3 regions of the Dickeya parazeae Ech586 genome follow, and region 1 is predicted to be linked to each of the others. Evidence: predicted binding sites of a transcription regulator. Region 1 holds the regulator's gene; each other region holds the start of a gene.
The links. The regulator LexA, encoded in region 1, represses DNA repair genes until DNA is damaged. The targets are predictions, from matches to a motif close to TNCTGTATGTACATACAGNA.

Region 1 (5,902 bases):
GACTGGAAACGCACCTCGACAGGCAGCGTTATCTGACTGGTGAGCACCTCACTGAGGCCGATATCCGTTTGTGGACAACCTTGATCCGTTTTGATCCGGTCTACCATACCCATTTCAAGTGCGACAAACGCCGGATAAGCGATTACCCCAATCTGTATGGTTACCTGCGTGATATCTATCAACTGCCGGGTCTGGCCGGGACGGTCAATCTGGACCATATCCGCCACCATTACTATCGTAGTCATGGCACTATCAACCCTCACGGCATTATTTCCGTCGGGCCGGATATGAATCTGGATGCGCCACACGGTAGGGACAAGCATTACCGGTAATCCCATAGGATCTACCGTTAGCAGCATTAATGGCTGGCAGCACCGTCGCTTGATTCACGTCGACGACGGTGTTGCGTTCTCAGTGGGTTGTCATCAAACTGCGTTGAATATACGGGGAATTTCCCGTAAAAACCACGCCTTGGCTTCACCCATGCTATCACGTCGCCATGCCATGATAATTTGGACTTCAATGATGTTTTCCGGGCTGACGACTCGCAACCTGCCTTCGGCAATATCCTGCGCCACCCGTTCATAGGGCATTGTCGCTACCCCCAGTCCGGCCAGCAACGCCCGTCGTTTGTCATCCATCGAACTCACGGTCAGACGCGGCTGCTTATCCAGCAGTTGCACCGTCAGCACAGGGCGCTCGCGGGCAGTATCGGCAATCGCAATACCGCGATATTTAACCCGCGTCACTTCCGACAACGGCTCAGGCTCATCGTGAATCGGGTGGTCCGGGCTTGCCACATACACGCTCTTCATTGAATAAAGCTTGCGGGTGTTGATTTCCGAAGACGAACGAAAGTGCATGTCCGGCGCGATAACAATATCCGCCCGTCCTTGCTCAAGCCGCTCCCATGCTCCTGCCAGTACCTCCGTCAATAATGACACCTGGGTATTGGCCTTAAGCGACAGCTTATCCAGCAAAGGGAAAAACCGCTCGGTCGGCACCAGCGCTTCCATCACAATGGTCAGATGGGTTTCCCATCCACGTGCCAGCGCTTCGGCATCCGTCGTCAACTTGTCGGCAGCTTCCAGCAAGATGCGCCCACGCTCCAGCAACATTCGCCCGACATTGGTGAATTTCGTGCGATGCCCGGAACGGTCGAACAATACGACATCCAGCTCATCTTCCAGTTTCTGCATGGTATAACTCAGGGCAGAAGGTACACGCCCCAGCTCATCGGCCGCGGCGGCAAAACTTCCCCGGCGATCGATAGCATCCATGACTCTCAAGGCTTCCAGTGTTAGTGCCCGTTCCTTTGCCATTTACTCACTCATTCAGGATTTTTGAACGTACCGACCAGATTAACTGGCTAACAATCCATCGTCCAGACAATTACTATCGCCTTATCAATAATTCTCAGGGTCGAATACCATGATCATTAGCAGAGCAGCAGAACAATGCGGCCAGGCTGACTATGGCTGGTTGCAGGCGCGCTATACCTTTTCTTTCGGTCATTACTTTGATCCTGATCTGCTGGGCTTTGCCTCGCTGCGGGTACTCAATCAGGAAGTACTGGCCCCCGGCGCCTCCTTTCAGCCACGTTCCTATCCTCGCGTGGATATCCTGAATATCATCTTGCAGGGTGAAGCAGAATATCGCGATAGCAACGGCAACCATACCCGGGCCAAAGCTGGCGAAGCCTTGTTGCTCGCCACGCAACCCAATATCAGCTACAGCGAGCACAATACTGGCAGTGAGACGCCGCTGACCCGGCTACAACTGTGGCTGGACGCGTGTCCGACACGGGAGAACCAGTGTCTGCAACGGTTGCGGGTGGAAGAGCAACAGCCTTATCAATTAATTGCATCGCCGGATGAATCGGCTAACGCCCTCCATCTGCGTCAGCAGGTCTGGATTCACCATGTAAATCTAGCCGCCGGTGAACAACATCACCTGACACTGAACGGCAACCGGGCTTATCTGCAGTCGATTTACGGCACTCTGCATATTAATGGGAATAGTGCACCGATACCGAGCGTATTGCGTTGTGGCGACGGTGCGTTTGTTCAGCAGGAAAAGAGCGTTATCATTCGGGCAGAAACCGCCGCACGTGCATTACTGATAGACCTGGTAGTCTAAGTGACTTCGGGCTCACCAGACGAAGTCCCCTAATGCGGGAGCCACCCAAGTAACCTTGATGTCCCTATCTCGGCGTTTTTGTCCAGTCATGATACTATGCCGGGATAATTTCACACTCGCTTCAGGGTTACTGCTATGGATTCAACCAATCCGGACAAACTTGTTGCCCAGGCTGAAAGGCTTTGTCAGCAACGCAATGTACGTCTGACTCCTCAACGTCAGGAGGTGTTGCGTTTGATGGCCCTGCAGCCTGGTGCGATCAGCGCATATGATCTGCTGGATCTGCTCCGTGTTTCCGAGCCGCAGGCTAAACCCCCCACCGTCTATCGCGCACTGGATTTTCTGCTGGAACAAGGTTTTATCCACAAGGTGGAATCCACCAACAGTTATGTGCTGTGCCATCATTTCGAGGAGCACAGCCATACGTCGGCGCTGTTTATCTGCGATCGGTGTGGACAAGTAACAGAACGCCAGACGGAAGGGGTGGAAGAAACCCTGCACCAGTTAGCCAAACAGGCAGGTTTTGCCTTGCGTCACAGCGTGGTGGAAGCGCATGGTTTGTGTGGCGAATGCCAACAGGTTGAATCTTGCGAACATCGGGACAGTTGCCATCACGATCACAGCATCCCTGTTAAAAAACGCTGAACAGCGAAAACGACGACGTGCCGAGTGTGAAGCGTTGCTTCACACTGTTTTATCCTGATGTCTCTTGAATCTATTGCTTCTCCTGAATTCATTTCTGAATTCATCGCCCTTCCCTGACGCAAACCGGAGATCAAACCGGGAGATAAAGGTGCCCATCCAGACACACCGGACACCAGTATGGGCAATGCGCATCACCCATCAAGGGCGGACTGGAAAAGGGGCGTCAGCTCCAGTCGCTATTGCGGATAACACCCACCGCCAACCCTTCAATGGAGAAGTTTTGCTCACGCAAATCGACAACGATCGGTGAAAACTCTTTATTTTCTGCCAGCAACTGCACAATATTGCCCTGCTTTTTCAAGCGTTTAACCGTCACTTCATCTTCAATACGTGCGACAACAACCTGACCGTTACGCACATCCTGCGTTTTATGTACCGCCAGCAGGTCGCCATCCAGAATACCGATGTCTTTCATCGACATCCCACTCACCCGCAGCAGAAAATCAGCGCTGGGTTTAAACATGGCGGGATCAACCTGATAGTGACATTCGATATGCTGCTGAGCCAGCAGCGGTTCACCGGCGGCGACACGGCCAATTAGCGGCAAACCTTGATCTTCTTCTTCCATCAACAGGCGGATTCCGCGAGAAGCGCCCGTCACGATTTCAATGACGCCTTTACGCGCGAGCGCCTTGAGGTGTTCTTCGGCTGCATTGGGCGAGCGGAAGCCCAACTGACTGGCAATTTCGGCCCGGGTGGGCGGCATACCGGTTTGTGAAATATGATCGCGAATCAGATCATAAACCTGCTGTTGTCTGGTAGTTAGCGCTTTCATTCCGCCCCCTGTTTGTTTATACAGTTTCGCTGTGAGTATATACAGGGAAAGTGCCTATGGGAACCGCGAGATCGCTATTGCACGGATTTTTCTGTGATTATGCAGAGCGTCACGCAAAACGGCTCCACAGTATCGCGCTCCACACGACTGCCGCCAGCAGACAGGCGACGAATACCGCCGCCGAGCCGATATCTTTGGCCCGGCCTGACAATTCGTGGTAATCCGTACCGACGCGATCCACCACCGCTTCAATCGCGCTATTGACCAGCTCAAACAGTACGATCAGCACGACTGCACCGATCAACAGCAGTCGTTCCACCATGGAGACTGGCAACCAACAGGCAATAATCACCGCGGCAAGCGTAAGCAGTAGTTCCTGTCGAAACGCCGCCTCATGCTGCCATGCCTGTTTCAATCCTTGCAGCGAATAACCCGTCGCTTTGATGATGCGGGTCATTCCGGTTGCTTTGTTCATGCGTACTCCGCCTTTAATTTGTGATTGGCCATGATTTTAACGCGCCCCACAGGTTTCATCACCACAGATATCCTGTCTGGTTTCTGGTATCCTTGGCCCGAATTGCTAACAAGAGGCTTCTGGTTGTTATGTCAGGTTGGCGTATAATTTACTATAAACTACTGAATTTCCCGCTAAAATTACTGGTTAAAAGTAAGGTCATTCCACAGGATCCCATTAATGAACAACGGTTGGATCCGGCGCGGCCCATTTTCTATGTCCTGCCTTACAACTCCAAGGCGGATTTGCTGACTCTGCGCACGAAATGTCTGGAGCAAGGCCTGCCCGATCCGTTGCAACCGCTGCAGATCGACGGAAAAACCTTACCGAGCTACGTTTTCGTTAATGACGGTCCGCGTCTGTTCCGTTATTACGTGCCTAAACAGCAGTCAATAAAGCTGTTCCACGATTATCTGGATTTGCACCGTAACAATCCGCAACTCGATATACAGATGGTGCCGGTATCCGTCATGTTCGGTCGTTCGCCCGGTCGCGAAGGGCAGAGCCAAGGCACACCGCATCTGCGCCTGTTGAACGGTATTGAAAAATTCTTCGCCGTGTTATGGCTGGGACGCGACAGCTTTGTACGTTTCTCCGTCCCCGTATCACTGCGTTACATGGCGACCGAGCACGGCACCGATAAGACTATCGCCCACAAACTGGCGCGCGTAGCACGGATGCACTTTTCTCGTCTGCGGCTGGCGGCAGTCGGCCCGCGCTTGCCGGTCCGTCAGGAACTGTTCAATAAGTTGTTGTCTTCCCGCGCTATCGCCAAAGCGATTGACGATGAAGCCCGGGTTAAAAAGATTTCGCATGACAAAGCCCAGCAAAACGCCATCACGCTGCTGGAAGAGATTGCCGCCGACTTCTCTTACGAAGCCGTGCGGTTATCAGACCGTGTACTGAGCTGGACCTGGAACCGCTTGTACCAAGGCATCAACGTGCATAATGCCGAACGGGTACGTCAGCTGGCACAAGACGGACACGAAATCGTCTATGTTCCCTGCCACCGCAGTCACATGGACTATCTGCTGCTCTCCTACGTTTTGTACCATCAGGGCCTGGTGCCACCGCATATCGCTGCTGGCATCAACCTTAACTTCTGGCCGGCTGGCCCCATTTTCCGTCGCCTTGGCGCTTTCTTTATCCGCCGCACGTTCAAGGGCAACAAACTCTATTCCACGCTGTTTCGCGAGTATCTGGGTGAATTGTTCACGCGGGGTTATTCGGTGGAATACTTTGTCGAAGGCGGCCGTTCCCGTACCGGTCGTTTGCTGGAACCTAAGACCGGCACGCTGGCCATGACCATTCAGGCGATGCTGCGCGGCGGGACTCGCGCTATCACATTGGTGCCGATTTACATCGGCTATGAGCATGTGATGGAGGTGGGCACCTACGCGAAAGAACTGCGCGGCGCGACCAAAGAAAAAGAAGGTTTCCTGCAAATGGTGCGCGGGTTACGCAAACTGCGTAACCTCGGTCAGGGATATGTGAACATCGGCGAACCGCTGTCGTTGACCACGTACCTCAACCATCACGTACCGCAGTGGCGTGATGCCATCGATCCTATCGATCCGCAACGACCGGCCTGGTTGACGCCAACCGTGCAGGATATCGCCGATAACATCATGGTGCGTATCAACAATGCCGCAGCAGCCAACGCGATGAACCTGTGTTGTACTGCGCTGCTCGCCTCCCGTCAGCGGGCGTTAACCCGTGAGCAGATGGAAGAGCAACTGGAGTGTTACCTGCAACTGCTGCGTAATGTC
Region 2 (5,902 bases), 2.0 Mb from region 1:
ACTCAATATCCTGAATTTCGTGCTGGGCGGTTTTTTCACCACGCTCGCCTGGTTGCTGGCTACCGTCGTCAGCATAGTACTGGTGTTTACCCTGCCGCTTACTCGCTCATGCTGGGAAATCGCCAAATTATCGCTGCTGCCATACGGCAATGAAGCCGTCCACATTGACGAACTACGGCCGGAACAAAAAAATTCACTGCTGAATGCCAGCGGCACACTGCTCAATGTGTTCTGGCTGGTCGTTTTCGGCTGGTGGCTGTGCCTGTCGCATATTGCCAGCGGCATTGCACAATGTGTGACGATCATCGGCATACCGGTTGGCATCGCCAATTTCAAAATTGCCGCCATTGCGCTTTGGCCAGTGGGACGCCGCGTTGTCTCGGTAGAAGAAGCGCAAGCGGCAAGGGAAGCCAACGCCCGTCGGCGTTACCAGTAATCAGGATGGATGATCATCGTGCAACAGAACGTCACAACCAGTCTGCGGCGGGTTATTTATAACAGTAGTTGGCTGTATAACCTGCGGATTCTGATAGCACTCAGCGGTGTGGCGATCGTGCCCTGGTGGCTCGGAGTCTCGACCAGCACTATCCCGCTAACGCTGGGCGTCGTGGCCGCGGCGTTGACTGACCTTGATGACCGTTTATCCGGTCGTCTGTTCAATCTGATCATTACGCTCGCCTGTTTTCTGGTGGCATCCGTATCGATAGAGCTGCTCTATCCACATCCCTGGTTATTCGCCATTGGGCTGGCAGGCTCAACCTGGAGCTTTATCCTGCTAGGGTCGCTGGGGCAGCGCTATGCCACTATCGCCTTTGGCGCACTGCTGATCGCCATCTACACCATGCTGGGTATATCGCTTTACAGCGACTGGTATCAGCAACCGTTTTTACTGTTGCTGGGGGCACTGTGGTATAACCTGTTGACGCTGCTCGGTCACCTGCTGTTTCCCATTCGTCCTTTGCAGGACAACCTGGCCCAATGCTACCAGCAGTTGGCCCACTATCTGGAAATCAAATCCAATCTGTTCGACCCCGACCTTGATGACAACGACCAACCGCTGATTGACGTTGCCATGGCTAACGGCCAGTTGGTTGATATGCTCAATCGGGCCAAAGCGTCGTTGCTGACCCGTCTGCGCGGCGATCGCGGCCAGCGCGGTACCCGACGCACACTCCATTATTATTTTGTCGCGCAAGACATTCATGAGCGGGCCAGCTCAGTACACATTCAATATGAACAACTGCGGCATATGCTACGCTACAGCGATGTGCCTTTCCGGTTTCAACGCCTGTTGTTTATGCTGTCCCGCGCTTGCCAGCAGGTGTCGCAATCCATTTTATTGCGGCAGAAATACCAGCATGATTACCGAATCGAACGGGCCTTTTCCCACCTCGACGCGGCTATCGACAGGCTGGCGGCTCAGGGTGTGGAAACCGTATACATCAAAGCGCTACGCTATCTCCTCAATAACCTGCAAGCGATTGACGCCCAGCTCATCAATATCCAGTCCGAGCAGACGCTTGAACGCCACAATCATCGCCTGCCGGTAGAAAGTCGGTTATCGGACGATAAAATTACCGGCTGGAGCGATATCCGGTTGCGTATCAGTCGCCATCTCACACCGCAATCTTCACTGTTTCGTCACGCGGTGCGTATGTCGCTGGTGCTGTGTGTCGGCTATGCGATTATTCAATTTACCGGTTTACACCACGGTTACTGGATCCTGCTGACCAGCCTGTTTGTCTGCCAGCCTAACTATAACGCCACTCGCCGACGTCTGGCGCTGCGTATCCTCGGAACGTTGGGCGGGGTACTGATCGGAGTGCCGCTGCTATACATCGTGCCGTCACTGGAAGGACAACTGGCGTTAATTGTTATCAGCGGGGTGCTGTTCTTCGCGTTTCGCACGGTGCAATACGCTCAGGCCACGCTGTTTATCACCTTGCTGGTGCTGATGTGTTTTAATCTACTGGGAGAAGGGTTGGAAGTCGCCATCCCCAGAGTCGTCGACACATTACTGGGCTGTGGTATTGCCTGGGCAGCGGTCAGTTTTATCTGGCCAGACTGGCGATTCCGCGGCCTGCCTGCGGTGATCAATAAAGCCATGGACATGAATTGCCGCTACCTCGATGCCATTATGGTGCAATATCATCAGGGCAAAGATAACGGACTGCCTTACCGAATCGCCCGGCGTGACGCCCACAATAGCGATGCGGAACTGGCCTCGGTGGTGTCCAATATGTCGGCCGAGCCGCATGCCCGGCCGGGCTCACTGGAAAACGCCTTCCGGCTGATGTGTCTCAACCATACCTTGTTGGGATATATCTCCACGCTGGGAGCGCATCGGGAACATATTCAGTCGACTGAAACATTGCAATTGCTGAACGACGCCGTTTGTTACGTCGATGATGCGCTTCATCAGGACAATCGCGACCAGACCACGTTGGATAAAGAACTGGAAGCACTGAAACATCGTATCCATAGCCTGTCGCCGGAGCAGGACAGTCAGGAGCAGTTGGTATTACAACAGATTAACCTGATAATCGGCCTGTTGCCGGAACTGACGCAACTGAAAAACCAGATGATTGCTGAAGAAAATCGACCACAGGAACCGATGCATCGGAATCGACAACAGACCTCTGCCCACTAACTAATTCAGTCTGGGTGGTCTCAAGGCTTGGGGACTGGCCTTCTCGAACCACTCAAGCAATTCGCTGCGTATGCCTTGCGGCAGCGCAGCCTGATGTACACCACAAATAGCACCGGCCAATGCCAGTAGTACATTAACGCTCAAATTCTGGCTGATGGTGCGCAGTTTCAGGTAGCTGGTTTTTGCGCCAAGCCGGTGTAGCTCATCGATGTTTCTAATGCCTACCTTCCAGAGTAACCGCTCCAGATCATGATTGATATTTGGCAGGTCTTTTAGCCTGATACAACGCTTTCTGGCTGCTTTATCCTGTCGCGCACCCTGCAAAGATAATCGCGCCAGCTCCAGCAGTGCCGGCTCATCCTGCCAGAGTGACTCCCCAACCAAATAATAATTGAGCGGTACCGGCAAACCGCGTTTGGTATAGATGAGTTTTGGCGCGCACTCTTCGAGAAAAAAGGCTTCATTATGACGAGCCGCCCGCAAATAGAGTTCTCCACCGGATACCAGCGCGAAAATCACTCCATCCGCCGCAATACTGTAACCGCCGAACTGTGAGCGAGAGAAAATAGTTCCCAATGAGGAAAACACGGTTTTCGCCTGTAAAATCCTTTTTTCACATAGCTTTTTCATTACTTATTCCTTGTATTGAATGTTTTTCCCTGTTTACCAAAGACATCTGCAACGGGAACAATTAATTAAACACAGCAAAACCCGGTCTTCAAATACAAAACATGTCATACCGGCAATAACATGACGATTATGCGAAGCGCTTTCAGAAATTCCGGTTGATCTTTGCCCACACAAAAGATACTGTACACCCATACAGTATAGCTGTGAGGTAAAGAAACTATGCGTACTCAAACCATCCGTTCTCGTCATGTCTGCAACACGTCACGCCTGGGTCATAACGCGATGCCTCAAACCGCTTCCAGCGGCTTCATCAGCGAAATCGTCTATGGTGACGACCATCCCATGCTGACGCCGTTACTGCTGCCTTTGTTGCAGCAATTGGGTACGCAATCACGCTGGCTACTTTGGCTTTCCCCACAGCAAAAACTGAGCCGCCTGTGGCTACAACAGACAGGCTTACCGTTGGAAAAGATGATCGAGCTTCATCGCCTCAATCCGGTATCGACCGTTGATGCAATGGAGAAGGCGTTAATGACGGGTAATTACAGCGTCGTTCTGTGCTGGCTGCCAGACGAACTGAATAATGAACAAAAAATGCGGCTGCAAAGAGCGGCACAGCATGGAAATACCTATGGATTCATCATGCGTCCAGAGGGAGAAACAATCACAAGACCCTTTTCCACACTAAAAATTCACTCAAGATTGTATCATTGAATGAATATTAGGATTTTTCTTACAGGGATGTAGCGTGTTATCCGTAGCCCGCGCAAACACAGCGCCGGACGTGTTATTGCGAAGTACTAATATTAAAAGAGATCAGGGTAATCTGACAAAATCGTCCATTATTTGTTAGTAATTATGTATGAACGACTGGTTTTTTCATGGCGTCTGTCACATCATACTTGTAACTTTCTCACCACGTTGTAGACTTTAGCTCGCTGGAGTTGCCCTTTCATAATGCCAGTTCACTGGCAGCACGTAATTAGACCAAGGGCAATATCTCCGAGAAAGGATTTTAACCAAAGGCTAATTAGCTTACAGAGCTGATTGCCGATTTGGATGATAATGAGGCGTAAAATGAAAAAAACAGCTATCGCGATTGCAGTGGCACTGGCTGGCTTTGCTACCGTAGCACAAGCCGCACCGAACGATAACACCTGGTACGCAGGTGGTAAACTGGGCTGGTCCCAGTACCACGATACCAACCTGACTGGCAATGGTTACAACGCAACCAACGCTGCGCAGAACCAGCTGGGTGCCGGCGCATTCGGTGGCTATCAGGCTAACCAGTATCTGGGTTTTGAAATGGGCTATGACTGGCTGGGCCGTATGAAGTATAACGGTGGCAACCAGGGTAGTTTCAAAGCTCAGGGTATCCAACTGGCTGCTAAACTGAGCTACCCGATCGTTGACGATCTGGATGTCTACACCCGTCTGGGTGGTTTTGTATGGCGTGCTGACAGCCATGACAACTCCGGTCGTAACGATAACGACACTGGTGTTTCTCCGCTGGCTGCTGTGGGTGTTGAATACGCAATCACCAAAAACTGGGCAACCCGTCTGGATTACCAGTGGGTGAACAACATTGGTGACGCTGCTACCGTTGGTGGTCGTCCTGACAATGGTCTGCTGAGCGTGGGTGTTTCTTACCGTTTCGGTCAGGAAACTGCTGCTCCGGCTCCGGTTATTGCTCCGGCACCGGCTCCGACCCCGGCTCCGGCTCCGGTTGTTCAGACCAAACGCTTCACCCTGAAGTCTGACGTTCTGTTCAACTTCAACAAAGCAACTCTGAAACCGGAAGGTCAGCGTTCTCTGGACCAGCTGTACACTCAGCTGAGCACCCTGGATCCGAAAGACGGTTCCGTAGTGGTTCTGGGCTTCACCGACCGTCTGGGTTCCGACCAGTACAACCAGACTCTGTCTGCCAAACGCGCACAGACTGTTGTGGATTACCTGGTTCACAAAGGCATCCCGTCGAACAAGATCTCCGCTCGTGGTATGGGTAAAGCCAACCCGGTTACCGGTTCTACCTGTGCTAACGTGAAAGCACGTGCAGCACTGATCGAATGTCTGTCTCCGGATCGTCGCGTAGAGATCGAAGTGAAAGGCATCAAAGACGTAGTGACTCAGCCTCAGGCTTAATTGCCACTGAGCATACGCTAGTGGAAAAGGCGGTAGCCCTATAGTTAATTCTATAGATTTACGTTACCGCTCTTCCCTGCCAGAAAAACAGCCTCTGCTTATGTGAGGCTGTTTTTTATTGGCACCATCCAGTATTTTTCATTCCTGCTTATGCTCCCTCCCATATGATTTGGGGTAGACCTATTTTCGTGTTTTCATGGCTATAAATATTTTCATGAGCACACGTGTCGTCATAAATATAAATGCCTTGCTGGATATAATTACCCTCACTTCATAAACTCTTGCACTAGCTATACGAAATCTCTCCGGCCATACCTATCAGTTTATTGGTATATACCCAAAATAATTCGAGTTGCAGGAAGGCGGCAAGTGAGTGAATCCCGATGAGCTTACTGAGGTAAGTGATTCGGGTGAACGAACGCAGCCAACACACCTGCAACTTGAAGTATGAAGGGTAATTCGATGGCGACCAATAACACG
Region 3 (5,902 bases), 1.7 Mb from region 1:
GGAGCAGCAACCAGGCTGACCACACATGCAGCGACGCCATGACGACAACCCAGAGTACAAGTACCGCACTGCTCAGCCACAGTGAAGCCCGGTGGTAGAGCAGAGCGCCGATAAGCAGCAAGACGATCAGGACACTGACTGCAACCATAATTTATTCTCCAGTCCGCTTAATCCGTTTACGTTTGTGGTCTGACCTGTTGGTATAGTGTGGTTTTAGTTCAGTAAGGTGTTTTTATCAATTCATTTACAACGCAATTACAACTTAACTCACAAACTCGCTGCCGGATGAAACCTCGGGTGCGCGATGCCGTCGTTTGGCAATTGTCTGCTTCTCGTCGTTTGGGCGATCCGCTACACTGCACGGCAATACAGGTTGCGTCTCTTTATGGCGTGGAATGGCGGGCATCGCCCGGTAACAGGGTTCATCATGACCCGATGTTTCACCCCATGCCTCACCAGAGGCTCCGCCTACATATCATGATGTCATTGAATGAGAGGATTCCATGTACCAGGACTTAATCCGTAATGAGCTGAAAGAAGCGGCATCCACACTGAATACATTTTTAAGTGATGATGCCAATATTCAGGCAATTCAGGATGCGGCGGTTTTGCTGGCGGATGCCTTCAAGGCAGGCGGAAAGGTGCTCTCCTGCGGTAACGGCGGTTCTCATTGTGACGCTATGCATTTCGCTGAAGAACTCACCGGCCGCTACCGTGAAAACCGCCCTGGTTACCCGGCTATCGCCATTTCTGACCCAAGCCATCTGTCCTGTGTCAGTAACGATTTTGGCTATGACTTCGTGTTCTCCCGTTATGTCGAATCGCTGGGACGTGAAGGGGATGTCCTGCTGGGGATTTCCACTTCTGGTAATTCCGGCAACATCATCAAGGCTATCAGCGCGGCCCGTGCCAAGCGTATGAAGGTGATTACACTGACCGGCAAAGATGGTGGCAAAATGGCCGGTACCGCCGATGTGGAAATTCGCGTACCGCATTTCGGTTACGCTGACCGGATTCAGGAAGTGCACATCAAGGCTATCCATATTCTGATCCAGTTGATTGAAAAGGAAATGGCTGGCAACTGATTGCCTGCCATGAGGCGCCGTCGTCATACGCGCAGCAGTAGCAGCAGTAGTAGTGAAAGGAACCAGACATGTGTGAACTGCTTGGGATGAGTGCCAACGTCCCAACGGATATCTGTTTCAGTTTTACCGGCCTGATGCAGCGGGGCGGCCGTACCGGGCCGCACCGTGATGGCTGGGGGATTACGTTCTACGAAGGAAACGGCTGCCGTACCTTTAAAGACCCTCTACCCAGCTTTACCTCGCCGATTGCCGAATTGGTGCAGAACTATCCTATTAAATCCTGCGCGGTGGTTTCTCACATCCGTCAGGCCAACCGTGGCGCGGTCGCGCTGGAAAATACCCACCCGTTTACCCGCGAGTTGTGGGGCCGGAACTGGACGTTCGCCCATAATGGTCAGCTTAAGGGGTATCGGCGTTTGAAAACCGGCCATTTTCGTCCGGTTGGGGAAACGGATAGCGAGTACGCGTTTTGCTGGCTGTTGTACCAGTTGTCGCAACGCTACCCGCGTACGCCGTCTAACTGGCCTGCTGTGTTTCGCTACATCGCCACACTGGCGGAGCAGCTACGCAAAAAAGGAGTGTTTAACATGTTGCTGTCGGACGGGCAGTTCGTGATGGGATTTTGCTCGACGCACTTGCACTGGATCACCCGGCGAGCACCGTTTGGCAAAGCGACCTTACTGGATGACGATGTTGAGATAGACTTTCAGCAGCAGACCACACCTAACGATGTGGTCACTGTGCTGGCGACGCAACCGCTGACCGGCAACGAAACCTGGCATCGGATTCTGCCAGGCGAGTTCGCGTTATTTTGTTTTGGCGAGCGCGTAATGTGATTCTGGCTGACCAACGGGCGCGGACTGGTTAACCACGTACTGCCCGTTGAGCACCGACACCGCTGGCGGCTGATGCATGCGGTTGAAGTAAGCGTAGCCCGGCTGCAACTGACTCCAGAATTTATAGTAGTTGGAGCGGCTGTGGCGCTTCATGTTCTGCTCGGTCATGCGGAACGGATAAATCGCCAGCTCGACTTTCTGCTGCCCGTTGCGCAGTGCTTTCTCCACGTAAGTGTAAATCTCTTCGATGTATTTGTTGGTCATGGCGTAGCAGCCGATAGACACACACTCACCGTGAATCATCAGGTAACGACCGGAATAACCGTGCGCGCGGTCGTACTCGTTCGGAAAGCCGACATTAATGGCGCGATAATAGTGGCTGTCCGGTTTAAGCTGTTTTAAATCAACCTGATAAAACCCTTCCGGGCTTTTGAAGTCGCCTTCGGTCATTTTAGGACCCAGACCGCCGGAGTATTTACAAATCGGGTAACTCTGTACCAGTTTGTATTCGCCGCCAATCATGGCATAAAGCTCCAGCACCCGTTCTTCCTTGAAGATCTGAATATAAACCGGTGAACCAGCAACCTGCTGTTTGGTTTCTGTCGCTACCGGAGAGACCTGATTGGCGTAGCTATTGCTGATGGCGACGGAAGGTAAAATAAACAACATCGCAAGCGAAAACGCGACTTTGTGCATTGTTAATCCTGATTATTGGCACTGTGATTCTGTCTGATACGGCGTGTGGCGGTGATGCCCCCGTATTCCCTTATCTGTCAGGCTTGGTCCTGCCATTAGGCTATGCCCCATAGCGAGGGATAGCCTGATGTCAAGTCGCGCCACCACATTATCACCGTATCTGTTTTATTCAGGAAGGAAAAAAGAATAAAAAATCGGACTATTCCGGCTGATAGCGCCAGGCTAATCACGCTGCCGTATTGACTGGGTGGCATCACGTTAAGAGAAGATATTGCCTGTCGCAAAAATTAACTGTATATTTATCCAGTTAATTGGAGGGGCGATGCGCAAAATCATTCATGTTGATATGGATTGCTTTTACGCCGCAATAGAGATGCGGGATAATCCGCGCCTGCGTGATATCCCGCTGGCGATTGGCGGCAGTGCCGATCGCCGCGGTGTGATTTGTACCGCCAACTACCCAGCGCGCCGTTATGGCGTCCGCAGTGCGATGGCGACGGCTACCGCGTTGAGACTGTGCCCGCATTTGACCTTGTTGCCCGGCCGTATGGAGGTTTACAAAGCCACCTCCCTCCAGATCCGCGCGATATTTTCCCGCTATACCTCGTTGATTGAACCGCTGTCGCTGGATGAAGCCTACCTTGATGTGACGGATAGCCCGCACTGCGGGGGTTCCGCCACCCTGATGGCACAGGAAATTCGCCAGACGATTTTTGATGAACTGCATCTGACGGCATCGGCAGGTGTCGCACCCATCAAATTTCTCGCTAAGGTTGCTTCTGAACAGAACAAACCCAATGGGCAGTGTGTCATTGCCCCCACGCAGATGGAGGCGTTTCTGCTGGCGTTGCCGCTGGAAAAAATCCCCGGTGTCGGCAACGTGACCGCCCGACGGCTGGCAGAGTGCGGTTTACATACCTGTGCGGATGTCCGTCGTTACCCTCTGAGCGAACTATTGCGGGAATTCGGTAAATTCGGCCGGGTGTTGTGGGAGCGCTGCCACGGTATTGATGAGCGCCAGGTCTCGCCGGATCGCCTACGAAAATCCGTTGGCGTAGAAAAGACCCTGGCACGGGATATTCACGACTGGACTGCCTGCGAAGCGCTGATTGAACGATTGTACGACGAGCTGGAGCTACGCCTGCGACGTGTTCGTCCGGATCTGCATATCGCCCGCCAGGGGGTCAAACTGAAATTTGATGATTTTCGTCAGACCACGCAGGAGCATGTCTGGCCGGTACTCAATAAGCCGGATTTGCTAAGGCTGGCGCGTGAAAGTTGGGAGCAGCGGCGTGATGCCCGGGGCGTGAGGCTGGTGGGGTTGCATGTGTCGTTGATGGACCCACAGCTGGAACGGCAACTGCTCTTGCCGTGGGATTGACGTTTGGCAGTAAACGAACGTGTTTCGGTATCTGGCGGTGATGCCCGCATTAGCAGGCATCACCGGCGCAGATTAGGCGCGTTCCGGAATGGCTTTCAGCAACGCCGTCAGCAGCGTCCAGTACTGACCGACGCTGGCGATATGAACCCGTTCATCCGGTGAGTGTGGGCCTCTGATGGTTGGCCCGATGGAAACCATATCCATATCTGGATACGGTTTCTTGAACAAACCACACTCCAGACCGGCATGGATCACCATGATGTTGGGGGTTTTACCGAACAGCTTCTGGTACGTTTCGCGTACCAGATGCATCACAGGTGACTGTGCATCCGGCTGCCAGCCAGGGTAGCCGCCCTTGGCCTCGGTATCAGCACCCGCCAGTTCGCCCAGCGAAGTCAGCATGCTGACCACGTAGTCTTTACCGCTATCGACCAGCGAGCGGATCAGACAGTGAATGTCTGCCTGCGTCTCGGTCATACTGACGACGCCAACGTTTAGCGACGTTTCCACCACGCCTTTGATGTCGTCACTCATGCGGATAACGCCATTCGGTGTGCTGTTCAACAGCGCGATGAAACGATCCCGGCTGGCGGTAGTCAGCGCAGTCGTGGCGCTTTCTGTGGTTTCCAGCAGCAAGGTGATATTTTTTTCTACGGCGGCGAGCTCATGTTTGAGGACGGCCAGATAGGCTTGCGCGGCGTCTTTCAGGGCATCCACGTGATGAGCGGATACCGCCAGGGTCACCGCACCTTCACGCGGAATCGCGTTGCGCAGTGTGCCGCCGTGCAGGTCGATAACCCGCAGATCCAGCTCGGTGGCGTAGTGCGCCAGAAAACGCGCCAGCAGTTTATTGACGTTGCCAAGCCCCAGGTGAATGTCGCAACCGGAATGGCCGCCTTTCAGCCCCTTGATGACCAGTTTCAGCGTCTGGTAACCGGCTGGAACGGCTTCGCGCTGTAACGGCAGACGGGTCAGAAAATCGATACCGCCCGCACATCCCATGTAAACTTCGCCTTCTTCTTCCGAATCGGTATTGATCAGAATATCGCCCTGAAGCCAGTTGGGTTGCAGGCCGAACGCACCGTCCATACCGGCTTCTTCCGTCATGGTCAGCAGCACTTCCAGCGGCCCGTGCTCTACGCTGTCGTCAGACAACACCGCCAGTGCCGAAGCCATGCCGATGCCGTTGTCTGCGCCAAGCGTCGTACCGCGCGCTTTGATCCACTCGCCATCGACATAAGGCTGGATGGGGTCGGTAGTGAAGTCGTGTACCGTGTCGTTGTTTTTCTGCGGCACCATATCCAGATGCGCCTGGATCACTACCGGTTTACGATTTTCCATGCCGGGTGTCGCCGGTTTACGCAGCAGAATATTGCCAACCTGATCGCGTTCCGAGTGAAGGCCGCGCTCCTTTGCCCATGACAGAATATACGCAGCCAGTGCTTCTTCATGGTAAGACGGATGTGGAATAGAGCAGATTTTGGCAAAAATATCCCACAGCGGCTGTGGGGAGAGTTGAGACAAAGCAGACACTATTGAACCTCTCCAGTTAGGCATTCACGCGACAAACGGCGTGTGATGCCAGAGCAACATGGTTATTGATCGCCTGAAGACGCAGGCACGTCAGTACAGAATACCACTTTCCCACGGCGGGAGAGAATGTCCGCGGTATAAGGATTATGCATGGCTGACGGGGCGGAAGGTGGAAGACGGCGGAATACGTGAGCGCGAATTCAGGCAATACAATCCTGGGAAGAAAGTCCGGAGAAGAGGGGGAGCCCTCTTCCCGGTCTGCGTGATTAGTCGGTGTGGCGTGGCGAATCGGACGTAGCGTCATGCCGATGAATTACAATCGGGGTCAAAGCTGGTTGGCGTTGGCGCAACAAGCGCAAGCTGATGCTCAG

Region 2: a site for LexA is predicted at 3,459-3,478, ahead of sulA (SOS-induced cell division inhibitor SulA). Genes of this name have one in related genera too.
Region 3: a site for LexA is predicted at 2,907-2,926, ahead of dinB (DNA polymerase IV). Genes of this name have one in related genera too.

What each region holds. Positions count from the first base shown of each region.
Region 1 is NC_013592.1:603,861-609,762, reverse strand. Features, by position in the region: gene DD586_RS02765 (glutathione S-transferase family protein) at 1-332, shown strand, start outside; gene DD586_RS02760 (LysR family transcriptional regulator) at 426-1,322, opposite strand; gene DD586_RS02755 (pirin family protein) at 1,432-2,139, shown strand; gene zur (zinc uptake transcriptional repressor Zur) at 2,275-2,784, shown strand; gene lexA (transcriptional repressor LexA) at 3,008-3,619, opposite strand; gene DD586_RS02740 (diacylglycerol kinase) at 3,729-4,094, opposite strand; gene plsB (glycerol-3-phosphate 1-O-acyltransferase PlsB) at 4,223-5,902, shown strand, end outside.
Region 2 is NC_013592.1:3,375,947-3,381,848, forward strand. Features, by position in the region: gene DD586_RS14800 (YccF domain-containing protein) at 1-436, shown strand, start outside; gene yccS (YccS family putative transporter) at 446-2,650, shown strand; gene DD586_RS14810 (TfoX/Sxy family DNA transformation protein) at 2,651-3,280, opposite strand; gene sulA (SOS-induced cell division inhibitor SulA) at 3,500-3,994, shown strand; gene ompA (porin OmpA) at 4,358-5,422, shown strand.
Region 3 is NC_013592.1:3,693,881-3,699,782, reverse strand. Features, by position in the region: gene fadE (acyl-CoA dehydrogenase FadE) at 1-148, opposite strand, end outside; gene lpcA (D-sedoheptulose 7-phosphate isomerase) at 504-1,085, shown strand; gene DD586_RS16150 (class II glutamine amidotransferase) at 1,154-1,921, shown strand; gene dpaA (peptidoglycan meso-diaminopimelic acid protein amidase) at 1,892-2,617, opposite strand; gene dinB (DNA polymerase IV) at 2,940-3,998, shown strand; gene pepD (beta-Ala-His dipeptidase) at 4,071-5,531, opposite strand; gene DD586_RS16130 (hypothetical protein) at 5,798-5,902, opposite strand, start outside.